4 regions of the Streptomyces sp. NPDC005566 genome follow, and region 2 is predicted to be linked to each of the others. Evidence: riboswitches for the same ligand, from Rfam matches in the RefSeq annotation. Region 2 holds a riboswitch; each other region holds the start of a gene.

Region 1 (4,174 bases), on a different contig from region 2:
GCGCTGACCAGAGCGCACACCAGCGCGTAACCGGGGGACTCGCACACCACGGCAGGTGTCGCCCCGGCATCGGCCAGTGCGCGCTCCACCCCCTGCCTGGGGGGATGCGCGGGTGCACTGCTGATCAGCGGACGGCCCGCCAGCTCGGCAACCGGGAGTCGGCCGCTGCCCTCGGACAGCGCCTGCCCCACGGCCGTGATCAGTACGAGCTCCTCGACCAGCAGTGGCTCGGCGGACACCCCGGCGGGCAGCGGATCGGCGACAGCCGGTTCGTACGCATGGGTCAGCGCCAGATCCACGTCTCCCGCGGCCACGGCGGCGACCCCGCCGGGCGGCTCGTAGTCGGTCACGGTGAGTTCCACGTCCGGGTGGGCACGCCGGAACGCACTGAGCACCGGCGGCAGCAGATGAATGCCGGCCGTGGTGAAGGTGCCGACCCGCAGCCGCCCTCCCGACAGTCCCGCGAGCCGGGCCAGCTCGTGCCGCGCCTGGTCCATCTCGTCCAGGACCCGTCGGGCACGCCCGGCCAGCAGTTCACCGGCAGCCGTCAGGCGCGCCCCGCGATGGTGGCGCACCAGCAGGGCGGCCCCGGCCTCCCGCTCCAGTTTCGCGAGCTGCTGGGAGAGGGCGGGCGCTGTGTAGCCGAGCCGCGCGGCCGCCTTCGTGATCGAACCGGCCTCGGCGACCGCCACGAGTGCGGCCAGCCGCGTCGGATCGTACATAAAGCATTCCTTTTGGCAGACCCAGAAGATTGCAAGTACACGCTAAAGGGCCGGCCGGGTCAGGGTGTACCCATGGACGCACAACTGCTCGCTTTCGTCCCGGTCGCCGCGGGAATGGTCGCCCTGCCCGGCGCGGACTTCACCGTGGTCGTACGCAACGCCCTCGCCTCGCGCCGGACCGGCATGGCGGCGGCGCTGGGTGTCGCCGGGGGACTGCTCGTGCACACCGCGCTGGCCGTCGCCGGACTCGCGGCGGTGCTGGTGGCGATGCCCGTCCTGTTCCGCACCGTGCAACTGCTCGGTGGTGCCTATGTGCTCCACCTGGGAGTGAGCGCCCTGTACGCGGTCCGGCGGCGGGCGGTTGCGGGCGCCTCCGCACCGGATGAGGCGCCCGCAACCGAGCTGGGGCCGGTACGGGCACTGCGCCAGGGCTTCCTGACCAACGCCCTGAACCCGAAGGCGCCTGTGCTCTTCCTCAGCCTGCTGCCCCAGTTCGTCCCCGACGGGCAGCCGCCGCTTCCCAGAACCCTGCTGCTGGCGGCCGTGGTCGTGCTGCTGGCGCTCCTCTGGTTCCCGGCCGTGGCCCTGTTGGTGGACCGCCTCGGCCGATGGCTGCGCCGGCCGCGTACCGCCCGCGCGATCGAGGGCGGCAGCGGCGCGGCGCTCACGGCGCTGGGGCTCGTGCTGGTGACCGGGCCCCTGCTGCACTGACTCGGCGCGGGACCGGCCCCCGGGTGGGACCGGCCCCCGGGTGGGACCGGCCCCCGGGTGGGACCGGCCCCCGGGTGGGACCGGCCCCCGGGTGGGACCGGCGCCCGGGTGGGACCGGCAGGGACGGCCGACGGGGGTGTCAGCCGGGGGCGGCCGTCAGCGGACCCGCCCGTACCAGATGCTCTTCGACCAGATCCGTTCCAGCCGGACCACCGCCCCGGTCTTCGGCGAGTGCCAGATCTTGCCGCCGCCGGCGTAGATGCCCACGTGGTAGACACTCCGGCCCGCATGGAAGAAGACCAGGTCGCCGCGCCGCCGTTGCGACGAGGAGATGTGACGGGTCTTGTTGTACTGCTGCTGGGCCGTGCGGGGGAGCTTCTTGCCCGCCTTCTTGAACGAGTAGAGCGTGAGGCCCGAACAGTCGAAGCGGTGGGGGCCGCTGGCGCCGTACCTGTAGGGCGATCCCTTCTTCGAGGCGGCGATGTCGAGCGCCCTCGTCGAGTGGGCAGCGGCCTCGGCCTCGTCGACGAGGCCGGGGGCGAGCATGGTTGTGCCTACAGCGAATGTGAGAACCGAGGCCGTACCGACCCGGGCGAAAAGAGACGGGACATGAACCTGCGCAGTCATGCGCAACCCTTCGTCAGCCGCCTGTGAAGGATGACCTGTCGGGTTCGGGCTGGCGAAGTTGCCCGGCCGCACTTGGCGGCTTCACCCCGAGGGTCGAAGGGATATCCCGTCGACCCGTTGCGCTCGGGTCCTCCACTCCTGCCGATCCACTTCTGTCGACCAGGCATCCGGACAGCGGCAGGACTCGGCGTCCGCCCGGACCGCCCCGTCGCGGTGGCGGGGGCTTGTCGTCCCAGGGATCTTTACTCACGGGCTGCCGGATTTCCGCGCTGAAGGTCGTTATGTGAGAGTCATCACGGCTGATCCGTTCGGGTGGACGAGGTGGGGCCGAAGCTGAGGCGACGCTGCGTGACCGGCCCCGTACCAGCAGCGGAACGGTTAATTCCGCTCAGTGTCCGCGCGTCCTGCGCAAGTTGAGCTGTCCCCCGTGAGGGGGATGGTCTACGCCGAACGAGCGAGGAATATTGATCCGCGCATCGGGCGTGTCCGGGCTTCGGGGGGCACCGGCGCAGCCGTTGACGCGACAACTGTTCGAATGTCTTGCCGGGCGCGCGGGAGGCCGTCGGCTCCGCAGCACGGTGTTCGATGGTGACGGTGGTGACGGTGGTTGAGGCGCGTGCACTCCTCGGCGGGAGGCGGGCCTGTGGTGGCACTTCCGCATCGGGGGACTCCTACGGGCGTGCCAGCCCGTGGCGGTCGGCCCAAGCGTTGATTGCCGCAGCCAGTTCCGCGGGGCGGTCCTCCGGGGAGTGGTGTCCGGCCAAGCCGTGGCGGGAGACCTCCAGACCCGCGATGTTCTCCTCGCACCAGGCGACGGCCCTCTGATCGGTCATCGCGCCCGGGCCCGGATCGAACGCGGCAAGCAGCTTGGGAACTTCGGGACTGGCGGCCAGCCAGGCGTCGTAGCGCTCGATGCGGGCCACGACGTCGGCGGGTTCGGAGTCCAGTGGCATCATGCGCGTCCACGCCAGTACCGGGCGGCGGCTGTGCGGGGTCGGGAAGGGGCGGCGGTAGACCTCGAGATCGGCCGGATCCAGTGGGGTGGCCAGCGTGTCCGGGAGCGCATCGATGAACAGCGACTTCTCCAGGATCATCTCCTCACCCACTCCGGGAGTGCGCAGAAGGGTGAACAACTCCCGTCCGGCAGACGGGAAATCATCGCCGACCAACGGTTTGATGATCGTCTCGGTGAAGGCGAGGCCGCGCACGCTGCCCGGGAGGCGGGCGGCGCGGTCGAAGGCGAGCGCGCCACCCCAGTCGTGGCCGACGAGGACGGCCTCGGCAAGGCCGAGGGCGTCGAACCAGGCGTCGAGGTAGCGGGCGTGGTCGTCGAAGGAGTAGGCGAGGTCGGGCTTGCCGGAGTCGCCCATGCCGATGAGGTCGGGGGCCAGGAGACGGCGGCCGGGCGCGGCCACGCCCGGCAGGACGTTCCGCCACAGGTGGGAGGAGGTGGGGTTGCCGTGGAGGAAGACGAACGGCAGCCCGTCGGGGTCGCCGGACTCGCGGTGGTGGAGGGTGGAATCGAGGACGGGAAGGGTGGGCATCGCGTGTCACTGCTTTCTGTACGGGAGATTCAGAGATTGAGGCTCAGGACGCGTTCGACGGTCATTTCTACGACGACCAGGTCCGGCGGGGCGGGCGGGGCCACGTGGTAGCGGGCGGTGTAGCGGCGAACGGCCTCGGCCAGGCGCGCGGGGTCGTCGGTGACGTCGGCCCGGCCTTCGAGAGTGAGCCAGCGGAAGCCCTCCGCCTGGCAGAGGGCGACACGGGCCGAAGCCCCACCTGCCGCCACGTTCCGGGTCTTGCGGGCTCCCGCCCGGGTGGTCACCCGGACCAGGCCGGCGGACGCGTCGAAGGTGAAGCGGACAGGCGTGACGTGCGGGGACCCGTCCGGGCGGAGGCTGGTCAGCGTGGCCGTGCGGGGCATGGCGAGGAACGCCCTTGCGGCGGCCGGCAGTCCGACGGTCGTCCGGCTCACCTCTTCTTCACGCCCTCGTTCCAGATCAGCTTGGCGATGTTCGGTCTCACGGCAGTGGTGATGACACCCATGGCCGTACGGACGTACCGCCGCTCCTCCAGCTCGCGCAGCATGCTCGCCGCGAGGTCGGCACGTG
Region 2 (4,174 bases):
CGCGCCCCAGCGAAGGGCCTCGGAGAACGACTCGGCGCCGATCGGCGCGATCATGAACTCCTGGATGTCCACGTTGGAGTCGGCGTGCGAGCCGCCGTTCAGGATGTTCATCATCGGAACGGGCAGCAGGTGCGCGTTCGGGCCGCCGAGGTAGCGGAACAGCGGCAGGTCGGACGCCTCGGACGCGGCGTGGGCCACGGCCAGCGAGACGCCGAGGATGGCGTTGGCGCCGAGGGAGCCCTTGTTCTCGGTGGCGTCGAGGTCGAACATCGCCTGGTCGATGAGGCGCTGCTCGGTGGCGTCGTACCCGACGAGCTCCGGGCCGATCTGCTCGATGACGGCGAGGACGGCCTTCTCGACACCCTTGCCGTGGTAGCGGTTGGGGTCACCGTCGCGAAGCTCGATGGCCTCGAACGCACCGGTGGAGGCGCCGGACGGAACAGCAGCACGTCCCGTGCTGCCGTCGTCGAGGCCAACCTCGACCTCGACCGTGGGGTTTCCCCGGGAGTCGAGGATTTCCCTGGCTACGACGACGTCGATGGACGGCACGAGGCATCTCCTTCTGGGATATGACGCTGGTTGTGCAGGGTCACTGTGGCCTTGCGCCCCGAGCCTAACCGGCTCTGCCCCCTGCGTCGGCCGACCGCCCGTCCCCTGGGACGAAAAAGGACCCAAGGGCTTGCATTCCGGGCAAAGGTCCAGAAATCTACTGACCGGTAACCGCAAGAGTTGAACGATCCCGTCCGCGGTGGGCCCGTGCGGCACACCGCGGACACGACCCCGGCCCGGCGCACACGGGGGTGAGTGCGCCGGGCCGGGAGGGAACACGTCGGGTGCCGCCGGACACCCTTCCGCGGCCCTGAAGCCTTCGGGGAGGAGAGACCCGGGACTACTTCAGGTGGAGCTGCTGACCCGGGAAGATCAGGTCGGCGTCCTCGACGATGTCGTCGTTGAGCTTGAACAGCTTCTGCCAGCCGCCCTTGACCTTCTTCGCGTCGGCGATCGTGCTCAGGGTGTCGCCGGCCTTCACCTTGTACTCGCCGTCACCCTTCTTGACCTTGTCGCCGGTCGGGGTCGTGACGGTCTTCGAGGCCTCGGGGGCGGTGCGCTTCTCGCTGCGCGTGGTGGGCTGCTCGGCCTTGCGCTCCGGCTGGGCGGCCTTGTCGGCGCTCGGCGCGGCGGTGTCGACACCCGGGTCCACACCGTCGTTGGTCAGGCCGCCGGCACCGGCGCAGGCCCAGGCGCCCGGGCCCTGCAGGTCGAGAAGCTTCTCGGCTGCGGTGATCTGCTGAGCCTTGGTGGCCAGGTCGGCGCGGGCGGCGAACTGCGTACCGCCGGCGGCTGCCCAGCTGGACTGCGAGAACTGCAGACCGCCGTAGTAGCCGTTGCCGGTGTTGATGGACCAGTTGCCACCGGACTCGCACTGCGCGACGGCGTCCCACGTGGCGACGGAAGCGGCGGAGGCGCCGGTCGCACCCATCAGCGGGACGGCGACCGCGGCACCGGCGACGCCGGCCAGGGTGGCGATACGGACGGCCTTGGACGGGCGACGGTGCTTGCCCTTGCTCGAAAGCAGCATGGTTCTCCTCACCGACGCCTACGAGGTGAGCTGTCGGGTTCGGGCCTGTGAGTTGCCCGGTCGCTCGCACTGGCGAGCGACTTCACCCCGAGCCGACCCTCACCCGTCTTCCGACGGCCGGGTCCGGCACTTACCTGGGTCCCCCGCTCCTGCCTACGGCGCTTTACGCGTCGAATCCCTTCGGCCGACGGCAGGATTCGGCGTGACGGTCGAAGGTGCCCGCGGTGCGAGCGGTTCCGACCGTAAACATAGGCAACCCCCACATTCAAAGATGGACATCACGGACAATCAGCCCGTACTCGCACCGGGCGAGGGATCATTTCCGCAGGTCGGAGGCGTCGTCGGCGAACCCGGCGGGCGAGACGCGTGAGTTGACGCAAAGAGACCCATGTCTCACTTAGACATAAGTGGACATAGGCCTCTGAACTGCCCCCGCTTTTGGGGTGTTTTCCCGAATTGGATCAGTTGCCGACAGCGGCTTCCGCACCGGCCTCGGCGCTCTTCTCGTCCGCCTGGGCGCCCAGGTCGAGACCCAGGTCGAGGTTCTGCCCGGGAAGGATCAGGTCCGGGTCGGAGCCCAGCTCGTCCTTGTTCGCCTCGTAGAGCGCCGTCCAGCCGCCGGGCAGCTCCTGCGCGTCCGCGATCGCCCAGAGGTTGTCTCCGGTGCGGACGGTGTAGGTGCCGTCGCCGCCCTTGCGCGCTTCGGCGTCACCGCGCGACGCGTGCCGACCGGACTCGCGCCCGTCCGTCGAGCCCGCACCGGCGCTCGCCTCCGGGGCCGGAGTGCCGCGGTGCTTACCGCCCGGCGCTTCCGTCGATCCGTCGGAGGCCTCGGACGTCTCGGGCGAGGGAGAGGAGTCGGACGTGTCGGATCCGGTCGACTTGTCGACCTTGCCGGTATCGCCACCCCTGCTGTCCGTGTTCCTGTTCCCGCTCGCGTTGTCCGACGCATCGGACGAGGGGGTGTCCGACGCGTCGCCGGACGGGGTCGCGTCGTCCGACGGCTCGGTGGTCGGCTCACTGCCCGGGTCGACACCCGGGAGCGTGTTGTCGAGTGCGAGTCCGGAGATCACCGCGCAGCTGGCCCACGCCGTCACCCCCTGGTCGTCGAGCACCTTCTCCGCCACGGATATCTGCTGCGAGCGGCTGGCCAGGTCGGCGCGGGGCGCGAACGCCGTGCCGCCGTAGGCCGACCAGGTGTCCTGCGAGAGCTGCAGGCCGCCGTAGTAGCCGTTGCCGAGGTCGGCGCTCCACATGCCACCGCTCTCGCACTCGGCGACCCGGTCCCAGGTCGAGGCGTCGGCTGCGTGCGCACCCGTTGCGCCGAGCAGCGGGATGGCGATGGCCGACCCTGTGACGCCTGCGGCGACGACGATGGCGGGTGCCTGCCGAGGGCGACGGTGTCTGCCGTTCGCGGAGCCCATGGGATTGCCTTCCGTGTGACTGACGTGTGACTGGTGAGTCGAACGGTGAACCTAGCCGCACTCGAACGTGTGTCACAAGTCGATGCAGCGGAGATCACGTGAAAGTCACAGAGTTGACAGAGTGTCACTTTTTCCGAGCGGCGTCCCGGGACCGAACTCCACAGGAAGAGTGCGCAGTCCACGCATGATGAGCCCGCCCCGCCAGCGCAAATCGGTAGGTTCTGCAGCGAGCCGCAGGTCGGGGAGGCGTCGCAGCAGCGTCGCCAATGCCGCCCGGCCCTCCAGCCTGGCCAGCGGTGCACCCAGGCAGTAGTGGATGCCGTGCCCGTACCCGAGGTGCTGATTGTCACTCCGTGCGAGATCCAGCGTGTCCGCATCGCGGAAGCGCTCCGGGTCCCGGTCGGCGGCGGCGAGCACCACGAGAACGGGGTCCCCGGCCCCGATGCGCTGTCCGCCCAGCGTCACGGGTTCCGTGGCGTACCTCCAGGTGGCGAGCTCCACCGGACCGTCGTACCGCAGCAACTCCTCGATCCCCGTGGCCAGCAGCTCCGTCTCCCCCGCCTCGATCGAGCGCTGGAGCAGCTCGCGCTGTTCCGGGTTGCGGAGCAGCGCGTAGGTGCCGTTGCCGATGAGGTTGACCGTGGTCTCGAAGCCGGCGAACAGCAGGATGAAGGCCATCGCCGCGGCTTCGTTCTCGGTCAGGTGCTCGCCGTGGTCACTTGCCCGGATCAGTCCCGAGATCAGGTCGTCGCCGGGATTCTCCCGTTTGCGGTGGATGAGTTCGGCAAGGTAGCCGCGCATCTTCTTGACCGACCTGGCCACTCCGCCGCGCGGACCGCCGCCGTGCCTGATCATCATGCCCGCCCAGTCCCGGAAGTCGTCCTGGTCCTCCGGGGGCACCCCCAGCAGGTCACAGATCGCGTAGATGGGGAGCGGGAAGGCGAAGTCGTGGATGAGGTCCGCCTTCCCCTCCTCGATGAACGTGTCGATGAGGCGGTCCGTCAGCTCCTGCACGCGGGGCGCGAACTCCGCGACGCGGCGCGGGGTGAACGCCTTGGTGACGAGCCGGCGCAGGCGGGTGTGGTCCGGCGGGTCGATGTTCAGGAGGTGCGTCATCAGGTCCGCCTGGCGCTCCCCCGGGATGCCCGTCTTCCCCTTGGCGTTCGCCGGC
Region 3 (4,174 bases), on a different contig from region 2:
GAGGTCGCCGGCCCTGCCCTGACGTACGCGGCCCACGCGACGGGCCGGTACCGGGCCCTGCGCGGCGCGGCGTCCATGGGCCCGGCCGCGGTTCCGTCCCCCCGCAGGTTCCCGCAGCCGGACCCGTACCAGCAGCGGCCCGCCCCGTATCCGCAGCAGCTCCCCGCACCCCACCGGCACTACGGCGGGTACAACCCGTATCTGCACGACGGTCACCAGCAGAACGGCCGGCCACCCCCCGCGTAACCGGGCGAGGTGTCAGGCGGATGCTTCGGTGAGGTCCGCGAGGTCCTCGTCGGTCAGCCGCAGGTCTGCCACCGCCACCAATGCGGGCACCTGCCCGACCGTGCGGGCGGACGCGATCGGCGCGGCGACGGTCGGCCGGGCGGCAAGCCAGGCCAGCGCGACCGTGGCGATCTCCGCGTCGTGCTCCTGGGCCGCCCTGTCGAGCGCCGCGAGCACCTTGCGGCCGCGTTCCGACTCCAGGTGCCTGGCCGCGCCGTCGGCCCGCGCGCTGTCGACCGCTGTGCCGGGCCGGTACTTGCCGGTGAGGAAGCCCGAGGCCAGTGCGAAGTACGGGACGGCGGCGAGGCCCGCCTTCGCCGCCGTGTCCTGGAGCTCGCCCTCGTAGGTGTCGCGCGAGACGAGGTTGTAGTGCGGCTGCAGCGCGACGTAGCGGGCGAGGCCCTCGCGCTCGGAGAACTCCAGGGAGGCCCGGAGCCGCTCGGGGCTGATGTTGGAAGCGGCGATCTCACGCACCTTGCCCTCCTTCACCAGCTGGTCGAGCGCGGTGATGATCTCCTCCACGGGGACGGTCTCGTCGTCGAAGTGCGTGTAGTAGAGGTCGATGTGGTCGGTGCCGAGCCGGCGCAGCGAGGCCTCGGCGGCGCCCTTGATGGTCGCGCCGGCGAGCCCCTTGAACTCGGGGTGGGCGCCGACCTTCGTGGCGACGACGATGTCGGAGCGGTTGGAGCGCGACGCGAGCCACTTGCCGACGAGCGTCTCCGACTCGCCGCCTTCGTTGCCCGGGGCCCAGGCGGAGTACGAGTCGGCCGTGTCGATGAAGTTGCCGCCGGCCGCGGCGTACGCGTCCAGGACGGCGAAGGACCCGTCCTCATCGGCCGTCCAGCCGAAGACGTTGCCGCCCAGTGCGAGCGGGAAGACCTGGAGGCTCGAGGAACCGAGTGTGCGGAGTGAAGTCATACCTGGAACAAACCAGTCCGCTCAGGCGACTATTCCGATGGATGCGGACCACGGGCAGACCGGCAGCCCTGACGTCGGGGGGGTGCGCCAGGGCCGCCGGAGTTCAGGTGGGCCGTCCGCCGGGGTTCAGCTGACCCGTCCGCCCGCGCGAACGCTCGGCGGAGAACCGGGGAAGCCGCCCGCCCGCGCGAACGCTCGGCGGAGAACCGGGGAAGGCCCGACGGAAGCACCTCCGAGCAGCACGGAGAACCGGCGAGGGCTCGGCGGAAGCGCCGCGGAGCCCTCGGACCGGGAGTACTCAGATGGAGAGGCCCTTGCTGCGCAGCCAGCTCATCGGGTCGATGCCCGAGCCGTCCGCGGTGTGGACCTCCAGGTGGAGGTGAGGGCCGGTCACATTGCCGGTGGCGCCCACGCGGCCGATGGTCTCACCGGTGGTGACCCGCTGGCCGGCGGTGACGTCCATCGAGGACTGGTGGCTGTACGAGATCTCCGTACCGTCGTCCAGCTCGATGACGGTGTGGTACCCGTACGAACCCGACCAGCCCGCCGACTTCACCGTGCCGCTGTGCACAGCCTTGATCGGGGTGCCCGTAGGCGCCGCGAAGTCGAGACCGGTGTGGTAGCCGGAGGACCACATCGAACCGGCCTGGCCGAAGGTCGAGGTGATCGTGTACGAGGAGGTCGGGAGGGCGTAGCTGGCGGCGAGCTTGGCGAGGCGCTCGGCCTCGGCCTTCTTCTTCGCCGCGATCTCCGCAGCCTTCTTCTCGGCGGCGGCCTTCGCCTCGGCGTCGCTCTGCTGCTTCGCGGCCTTGGCGGCCGCCTCCTCGGCTGCCGCCTTCTCCTCCGCGGCCTTGGCCTCGGCCTCGGCTCCGGCCTGCTGCTGCTCGGCCTGCTGGAGGATGCGGGCGCGCAGCGCCTCACCGGCGTTGCTCGTGCCCTGCTCGGCCTCGGCGGCCGTGATGCCGGCGGTGGTGAGCGGGGAGGCCGTGGCGACGGTGCCGTTGTCCGCGGAGTCGTCCGACATGAACGCGCTCACGCCGGGCAGGGACTTGGCGTCGGGGAGATTGTCCGCGATGGAATCGGGAAGGGAAATGGAGACCGGCGGCTTGCTCTGCGCAGTGGCCATGCCACCCGCGCCGACGGCCGCGATGACGCCGACACCGAGGACGGTGGAGCTACGGGCGAGGCCACGCTGCTTGGCTACGCGGTGCCTGCCGCGTACGGGACGGATGGACTCCTCGGTGGGGTTCCATTCCTCCCATGTCCTGCCCTCGTCACCGAAGCTGTCGGACCTGAAGGGTGACGGGGCCTCGGGGGCAGGCTGATTGGACGCCACGTGGGCGCACTCCTTTCCTTCCTTCTCGCCTACCGGGTTAGCTGACGGGTTCGGAGCAGGAAGGTCTCCTACGGGCCCCTCTGCCTCTCACGAGACACAGGTGTCCGATTCACCCCATGTAGGTGGTTCCCCGGTTTCCTTGCGGAATTCGGCGCTCGCGCACGGTGCCGCCTCTTGCGACGACTGGGACAACCGCGCTGCGTTATCGAACGTTAATAGACACACGGGCCCGATTCCAAGCTGTTCCCGTTGATCATTCACGGCTTTGACGTGGACTTTCATGGAATTAACGGTCCGAAACGGGCGAGTTGAGTATTCCCCGCCGGGGCATCAGTTTCTGACGTTGCATCACATGTTATGCGGAGCGGCGTCCTTCGACTACACACCGTGGCAACCGCTCATCCATCGCCTCGCCCCACGATCTTCACAGTCGTCCGCCGCTCCGGCTGCCCCCGGGCGGGCCGGCCGACCGCGAGCAGCGCCATGTCGTCCACGGCATGGCCCCCCGTGTGGAGCCGCACGTCGTCGGTGAGCGCCGAGAGCAGTTCGTCGGGCCCCGGGAAGATCCGGCCGCGCAGCCGGGCCGCCGGGTCGTAGAAGACCCCGTCCGCGTCCCGCGCTTCGGAGAGGCCGTCCGTGAACACCAGGAGCGTCGCCCCGGCAGGCAGCTCCCACTCGTCCGACCGGTCCGGCCACACCCCCAGGTCCATCCCGATCGGCAGCGCGGGCGCGGTCGGCGCCAGCACCTCGAGCGCCCCGTCCGTGTGCAGCAGGATCGGCTCGGGGTGGCCGCGGTTGACGATCCGCAGCCTGCCCGAACCCACCGGGATCTCGGCGAGCACGGCGGTGACGAACCCCTCCATGGAGTCGAGCCCGCCGCGCCGTGTCCCCTCCCGCGCCAGCGCCCGCTCCAGCCGCTGCGCCACGCCCTCCAGCGACAGCTCCTGCTCGGCGGCCTCCCGGAACGCCCCGATCACCACGGCCACCGCCTCCACGGCGGCCAGCCCCTTGCCCCGTACGTCCCCGACGACCAGCCGCACCCCGTGCGGGGTGTCCGCGACGGCGAACAGGTCACCGCCGACGAACTCGTCCGCCTGCGCCGCCTCGTACCGCGCCGCAACCAGCAGCCCGCCGATCCGGTCCTCCGGTGTCGGGAGCACCGCGCGCATCGCGGTCTCCGCGATGACCCGGGCGGAGGCCAGCTGCTCGTTGCTGCGCCGGACGACGCCGTTGATGACGACGGCGAGCGCGGAAACGGTGACCAGGGTGATCAGCTCGGTGACCGGGGCGACGTCCGAGATGGTGTCGTCGTACAACCGGATGGCCAGGACCGTCAGGATCGCGGCCACAGCCGTACGGATCGTGCTCGCCAGCGAGAAGAACGGTGCGGCGATCAGCGGGGCCGCCGCGAACAGGGGGACGGCACTGACCTCGGGCGGCGTAGCGAGGTCGAAGACCAGCCCGGCCGCGATCATCAGAGCGGGCAGCAGACGTACGAACCGCCGCGTGCGGGCACCTCCAGCAGCTCCGCCGCGCCGCCTCTCCCGCTTCCCCACCTGTGCACTCCTGCCCGGTCCGCCCACGGCTGCGGACGGTACCGCGCTCCACCCAGGCTGGCCGGAGCCGCGCCGTGAG
Region 4 (4,174 bases), on a different contig from region 2:
CGCACTGCATGAGAGACTGGTCTAGACAACCATTGATACGTGAAGGGCAGAACCATGGCTGAGCGCCGCGTCAACGTCGGTTGGGCCGAGGGCCTGCACGCCCGCCCCGCATCCATCTTCGTCCGTGCCGCCACGGCCTCCGGCGTCCCCGTGACGATCGCCAAGGCCGACGGCAACCCGGTGAACGCCGCCTCCATGCTCGCGGTGCTCGGCCTGGGTGCCCAGGGTGGCGAGGAGATCGTGCTCGCGTCCGAGGCGGACGACGCCGAAGCCGCCCTGGACCGTCTGGCGAAGCTGGTCACCGAGGGGCTCGAGGAGCTTCCGGAGACCGTCTGATTCCGCCCGCTCCGGGCAGGAATTACTTCCTCGACAAAGCCGCGGTATCCCCATCGGGAACCGTGGCTTTCTCGTTTCCGGGAAGCCCCGGACCACCGTGACGAAGACCCGAATTCGGGCAGCATAAAGAAAGCCCTTCCGAATTCACTTCTTTGTATACGGCGCCATTGTTAATGCCGGACACCTGCGATGTTTACAGAATGTTGCGAAGTCCTCACCCGGGCCGGACCGGTCGTGCGGCCCGGCCGGTCCGTGCGCCGCAGGCGGTGGGCGGCGGTGGCCCGCTCGGCGTGCTGGGCCGCGAGCACCCTGGCCCGCTCCGCGTCACCGCGCGCCACGGCGTCCACGATGGCGCCGTGCTCGGCCCAGGAATCGGCGGGGCGGGCCGGATGCTCGACCGCGTACATCCAGGTGATCTTGTGCCTGAGCTGGGTGAGCAGCGCGATGAGGGCGGGGCTGGCCGACGCCTGGGCCAGCGTCTCGTGGAACCAGCCGCCCAGCGAGCGCAGATCCTCCCCCTCGCCCCGGCGGACCCGCTCCTGCCCCAGTCTGACCAGGCCTCGGAGCACCTTGAGGTGGGCCTCGGTACGGCGCTGGGCGGCACGCGCGGCGCCCAGCGGCTCCAGGAGCATGCGGATCTCCAGGAGGTCGGCGGCCTCCTGCTCCGTGGGCTCGGCGACGCAGGCACCGGCGTGCCGGCGGGTGACGACGAACCCCTCGGACTCCAGGGTGCGCAGTGCCTCGCGCACCGGGACGCGGGAGACCCCGTACCGACGTGCGAGCACCTCCTCGGTGAGGCGGCTGCCGCGTTCGAAGACACCGGAGACGATGTCGTCACGGATTGCCGTGCATACCGAATGCGCGGGAATGCGCATGTCCGAACCTCCGCCTTAATCCCCGCGTAACGCGGCCGATCGACGCCTGTTCTGTGACTCTATTGCAATCAGTCGCAATTTCCGATGGCGGAGCGGAATCCATGGATATCTTCCAGCCGACGAGTACTTCTCCGGCGGTTCGCGGCGGAGCAGTCCCGGGGCGCGGCACGACGAAGGCCCCGGCGGGTGCCGGGGCCTTCGGGAAGCTGTGCGGTACGAGGTCTCAGACCTGGAGACCGTGCGCTCGGAGGTAGGCGACGGGATCCATGTCGGACCCGTACTCCGGGGTGGTCCGCGCCTCGAAGTGCAGGTGCGGTCCGGTGGAGTTGCCGGTGGAGCCCGACAGGCCTATCTGCTGCCCCGAGGTGACGCTCTGTCCGACGGACACGCCGATCGAGGAGAGGTGGCCGTACTGGGTGTAGGTGCCGTCCGTCATCCGGAGCACGATGTTGTTGCCGTACGCGCCGCCCCAGCCCGCCGTGACGACGGTACCGGCGCCGACCGCGACGACGGAGCTGCCGGACGCGGCGCGGAAGTCGACGCCGGAGTGGCTGCCGGAGGACCAGAGGGCACCGCTGGACTTGTAGCCGGTGGTCACGGAGGAGCCGGCGACCGGGAGGTGGAAGGCGTTCAGCCGGGCGCGCTCGGCGGCACGGGCGGCGCGTGCCTCGGCCTCACGGACCTCCTTGGCGCGGGCTTCGGCCTTGCGCTTCGCCTCGGCCTTCGCCTTTGCCTTTGCCGCAGCTTCGGCCTTCGCCTTCGCCGCGACGTCGGCCTGGTGCTGCTGCGCCTCGGCCTGGGCGTCGATCTGCGCGGCGAGAGTGGTGTCGATGGCAACGGCCTGGGTCAGACCGGTGACGGTGAGGGCCTCGGAGTCCGCGGCGAGGGCCGGGGAGGCCGTTGCGCCGATGACGCCGGTGGTGGCCAGAGCCGCGATGCCGGCGACCTTGGCGCTCCTGCGCGTCAGGCGGCTCGGGGCACGGTGCTTCCCGGTGGCACGGGTGAACGCCATGGAGGGGCTGATCCTTTCCTTCCTTCTCGCCTACCGGGTTAGCTGACGGGTTCGGAGCAGGAAGGTCTCCTACGGATTCCCCGCCTCGTACGAGACGCGGACATCCGATTCACCCCAGGGACTACGTGGGTCCCCGGCTCCCCAGGCTCGCGCCTGACGGGGACTCGGCGATGACTGTCCGGCGCCGCGGGTGCGGCATACGTCTGGCGGACAGCCGAGCCGACGCTAGGCCGGGCGACTTTCAATCACCAAACGGACAGGTCGCTTTGTCGGACATCCCACAGGCCATACAGGAACGCATTGCACCAAATCAGACAAAAGGGAGAACCCCGGCGAGTGCGTGCTCGCCGGGGTTCGCCCTGTCCTGTTCCGTCAGCCGGTGACGACCGACACCTCGCCGATACCCAGCGCCCTCACGGGCTCCGCGATCTGCGAAGCGTCCCCCACGAGGACCGTGACCAGCCGGTCCACGGGGAACGCGTTGACCACCGCGGCCGTCGCCTCCACCGTGCCGGTCTCCGCCAGGCGCGCGTACAGCTGGGCCTGGTAGTCGTCCGGGAGGTGCTGCTCCACCTGGTCGGCGAGGGTGCCCGCGACCGATGCCGCCGTCTCGAACTTCAGCGGGGCGACCCCTACGAGGTTCTGTACGGCGGTCTCGCGCTCGGCGTCCGTCAGTCCCTCGGCCGCCAGGGTGCGCAGGACCTTCCAGAGGTCGTCCAGGGCCGCCCCGGTGGACTCCGTGTCCACGGAGCCGCTGATGGCGAGCATCGCGGCGCCGGTCGCCCCGGATGCGGATCCGGGTGCCGTCGAACGCAGCACCTGGCCGAAGGCCCGGACCCCGTAGGTGTAGCCCTTCTCCTCGCGCAGGACGCGGTCGAGACGTGAGGTGAGGGTGCCGCCCAGGCAGTACGTGCCCAGGACCTGGGCGGGCCAGACGCTGTCGTGCCGGTCGGCGCCGATCCGGCCGAGCAGCAGTTGCGTCTGCACGGCCCCGGGACGGTCCACGATCACTACCCGGCCCGTGTCGTCCGCGGTGATCGGAGGCACCGGGCGCGACTGACCGGCGTTGCCCGACCAGTCACCGATGGTGTCCGCGAGCAGCGTGTCCAGATCGACCCCGGTGAGATCACCGACGATGACGGCCGTCGCGGTGGACGGGCGGACATGGGCGTCGTAGAAGGCGCGCACGCCCGCGGCGTCGATCCGGCGCACGGTCTCCTCGGTGCCCTGGCGCGGACGCGACATCCGCGCCGTGGCAGGGAACAGCTCCTTGGAGAGCTGCTTGGCGGCACGCCGGGCGGGGTTGGCCTGCTCGTGCGGAATCTCGTCGAGCCGGTTGCCCACCAGGCGCTCCACCTCGCTCTCGGTGAACGCCGGCGCCCGCAGCGCTTCGGCGACCAGGCCGAGCGCCTTGGAGAGCCGGGAGACCGGGACCTCCAGCGAGACCCGGACACCGGGGTGGTCGGCGTGCGCGTCGAGCGTGGCACCACAACGCTCCAGCTCGGCGGCGAACTCCTCCGCGGAGTGCTTGTCGGTGCCCTCGGACAGCGCGCGCGCCATGATCGTGGCCACACCGTCCAGCCCCTCGGGCTCGGCGTCGAGCGGCGCGTCCAGGAAGATCTCCACGGCGACGACCTGCTGGCCGGGGCGGTGGCAGCGCAGCACGGTCAGGCCATTGGGCAGAGCGCCGCGATCGGGCGCGGGAAAGGCCCAGGGCCTGGCCTCGCCTGCGGTCGGCTGCGGGTGGTACTCCATCGCTACTCCAGTCACGGCGGCGTCGGTCACTTCTCGGCCCCCTCGTGGTCGTCGGTGCTGCCTGCGGCATCCTCGGCCTCGTCCGCCGGCTCGACCGGCTCGTAGACCAGGACCGCCCGGTTGTCGGGACGCAGATGCGCCTGGGCGGCCGCCTGGACCTCCTGCGCGGTGACGTCGAGCACTCGCTGCACCGCGG

The links. Region 2 has a riboswitch for cyclic di-AMP ahead of ABZS61_RS09645 (transglycosylase family protein). Riboswitches for the same ligand answer to the same signal wherever they lie in the genome.
Region 1: it holds a riboswitch for cyclic di-AMP, as region 2 does, so the genes downstream of both, ABZS61_RS25670 (C40 family peptidase) here and ABZS61_RS09645 (transglycosylase family protein) in region 2, are expected to answer to the same signal.
Region 3: it holds a riboswitch for cyclic di-AMP, as region 2 does, so the genes downstream of both, ABZS61_RS22005 (M23 family metallopeptidase) here and ABZS61_RS09645 (transglycosylase family protein) in region 2, are expected to answer to the same signal.
Region 4: it holds a riboswitch for cyclic di-AMP, as region 2 does, so the genes downstream of both, ABZS61_RS28540 (M23 family metallopeptidase) here and ABZS61_RS09645 (transglycosylase family protein) in region 2, are expected to answer to the same signal.

What each region holds. Positions count from the first base shown of each region.
Region 1 is NZ_JBEXDB010000017.1:92,287-96,460, reverse strand. It holds gene ABZS61_RS25680 (LysR family transcriptional regulator) at 1-722, opposite strand, end outside; gene ABZS61_RS25675 (LysE family translocator) at 795-1,433, shown strand; gene ABZS61_RS25670 (C40 family peptidase) at 1,590-2,060, opposite strand; cyclic di-AMP (ydaO/yuaA leader) riboswitch at 2,063-2,236, opposite strand; gene ABZS61_RS25665 (haloalkane dehalogenase) at 2,732-3,604, opposite strand; gene ABZS61_RS25660 (TIGR03618 family F420-dependent PPOX class oxidoreductase) at 3,634-4,038, opposite strand; gene ABZS61_RS25655 (NAD(P)H-binding protein) at 4,035-4,174, opposite strand, start outside.
Region 2 is NZ_JBEXDB010000005.1:106,199-110,372, forward strand. It holds gene eno (phosphopyruvate hydratase) at 1-549, opposite strand, end outside; gene ABZS61_RS09645 (transglycosylase family protein) at 890-1,579, opposite strand; cyclic di-AMP (ydaO/yuaA leader) riboswitch at 1,580-1,750, opposite strand; gene ABZS61_RS09650 (transglycosylase family protein) at 2,041-3,003, opposite strand; gene ABZS61_RS09655 (cytochrome P450) at 3,109-4,174, opposite strand, start outside.
Region 3 is NZ_JBEXDB010000013.1:226,493-230,666, reverse strand. It holds gene ABZS61_RS22015 (PrsW family intramembrane metalloprotease) at 1-246, shown strand, start outside; gene ABZS61_RS22010 (aldo/keto reductase) at 259-1,203, opposite strand; gene ABZS61_RS22005 (M23 family metallopeptidase) at 1,502-2,539, opposite strand; cyclic di-AMP (ydaO/yuaA leader) riboswitch at 2,551-2,703, opposite strand; gene ABZS61_RS22000 (PP2C family protein-serine/threonine phosphatase) at 2,938-4,095, opposite strand.
Region 4 is NZ_JBEXDB010000020.1:109,379-113,552, reverse strand. It holds gene ABZS61_RS28550 (HPr family phosphocarrier protein) at 55-336, shown strand; gene ABZS61_RS28545 (GntR family transcriptional regulator) at 507-1,211, opposite strand; gene ABZS61_RS28540 (M23 family metallopeptidase) at 1,435-2,223, opposite strand; cyclic di-AMP (ydaO/yuaA leader) riboswitch at 2,236-2,403, opposite strand; gene ABZS61_RS28535 (pitrilysin family protein) at 2,596-3,978, opposite strand; gene ABZS61_RS28530 (pitrilysin family protein) at 4,005-4,174, opposite strand, start outside.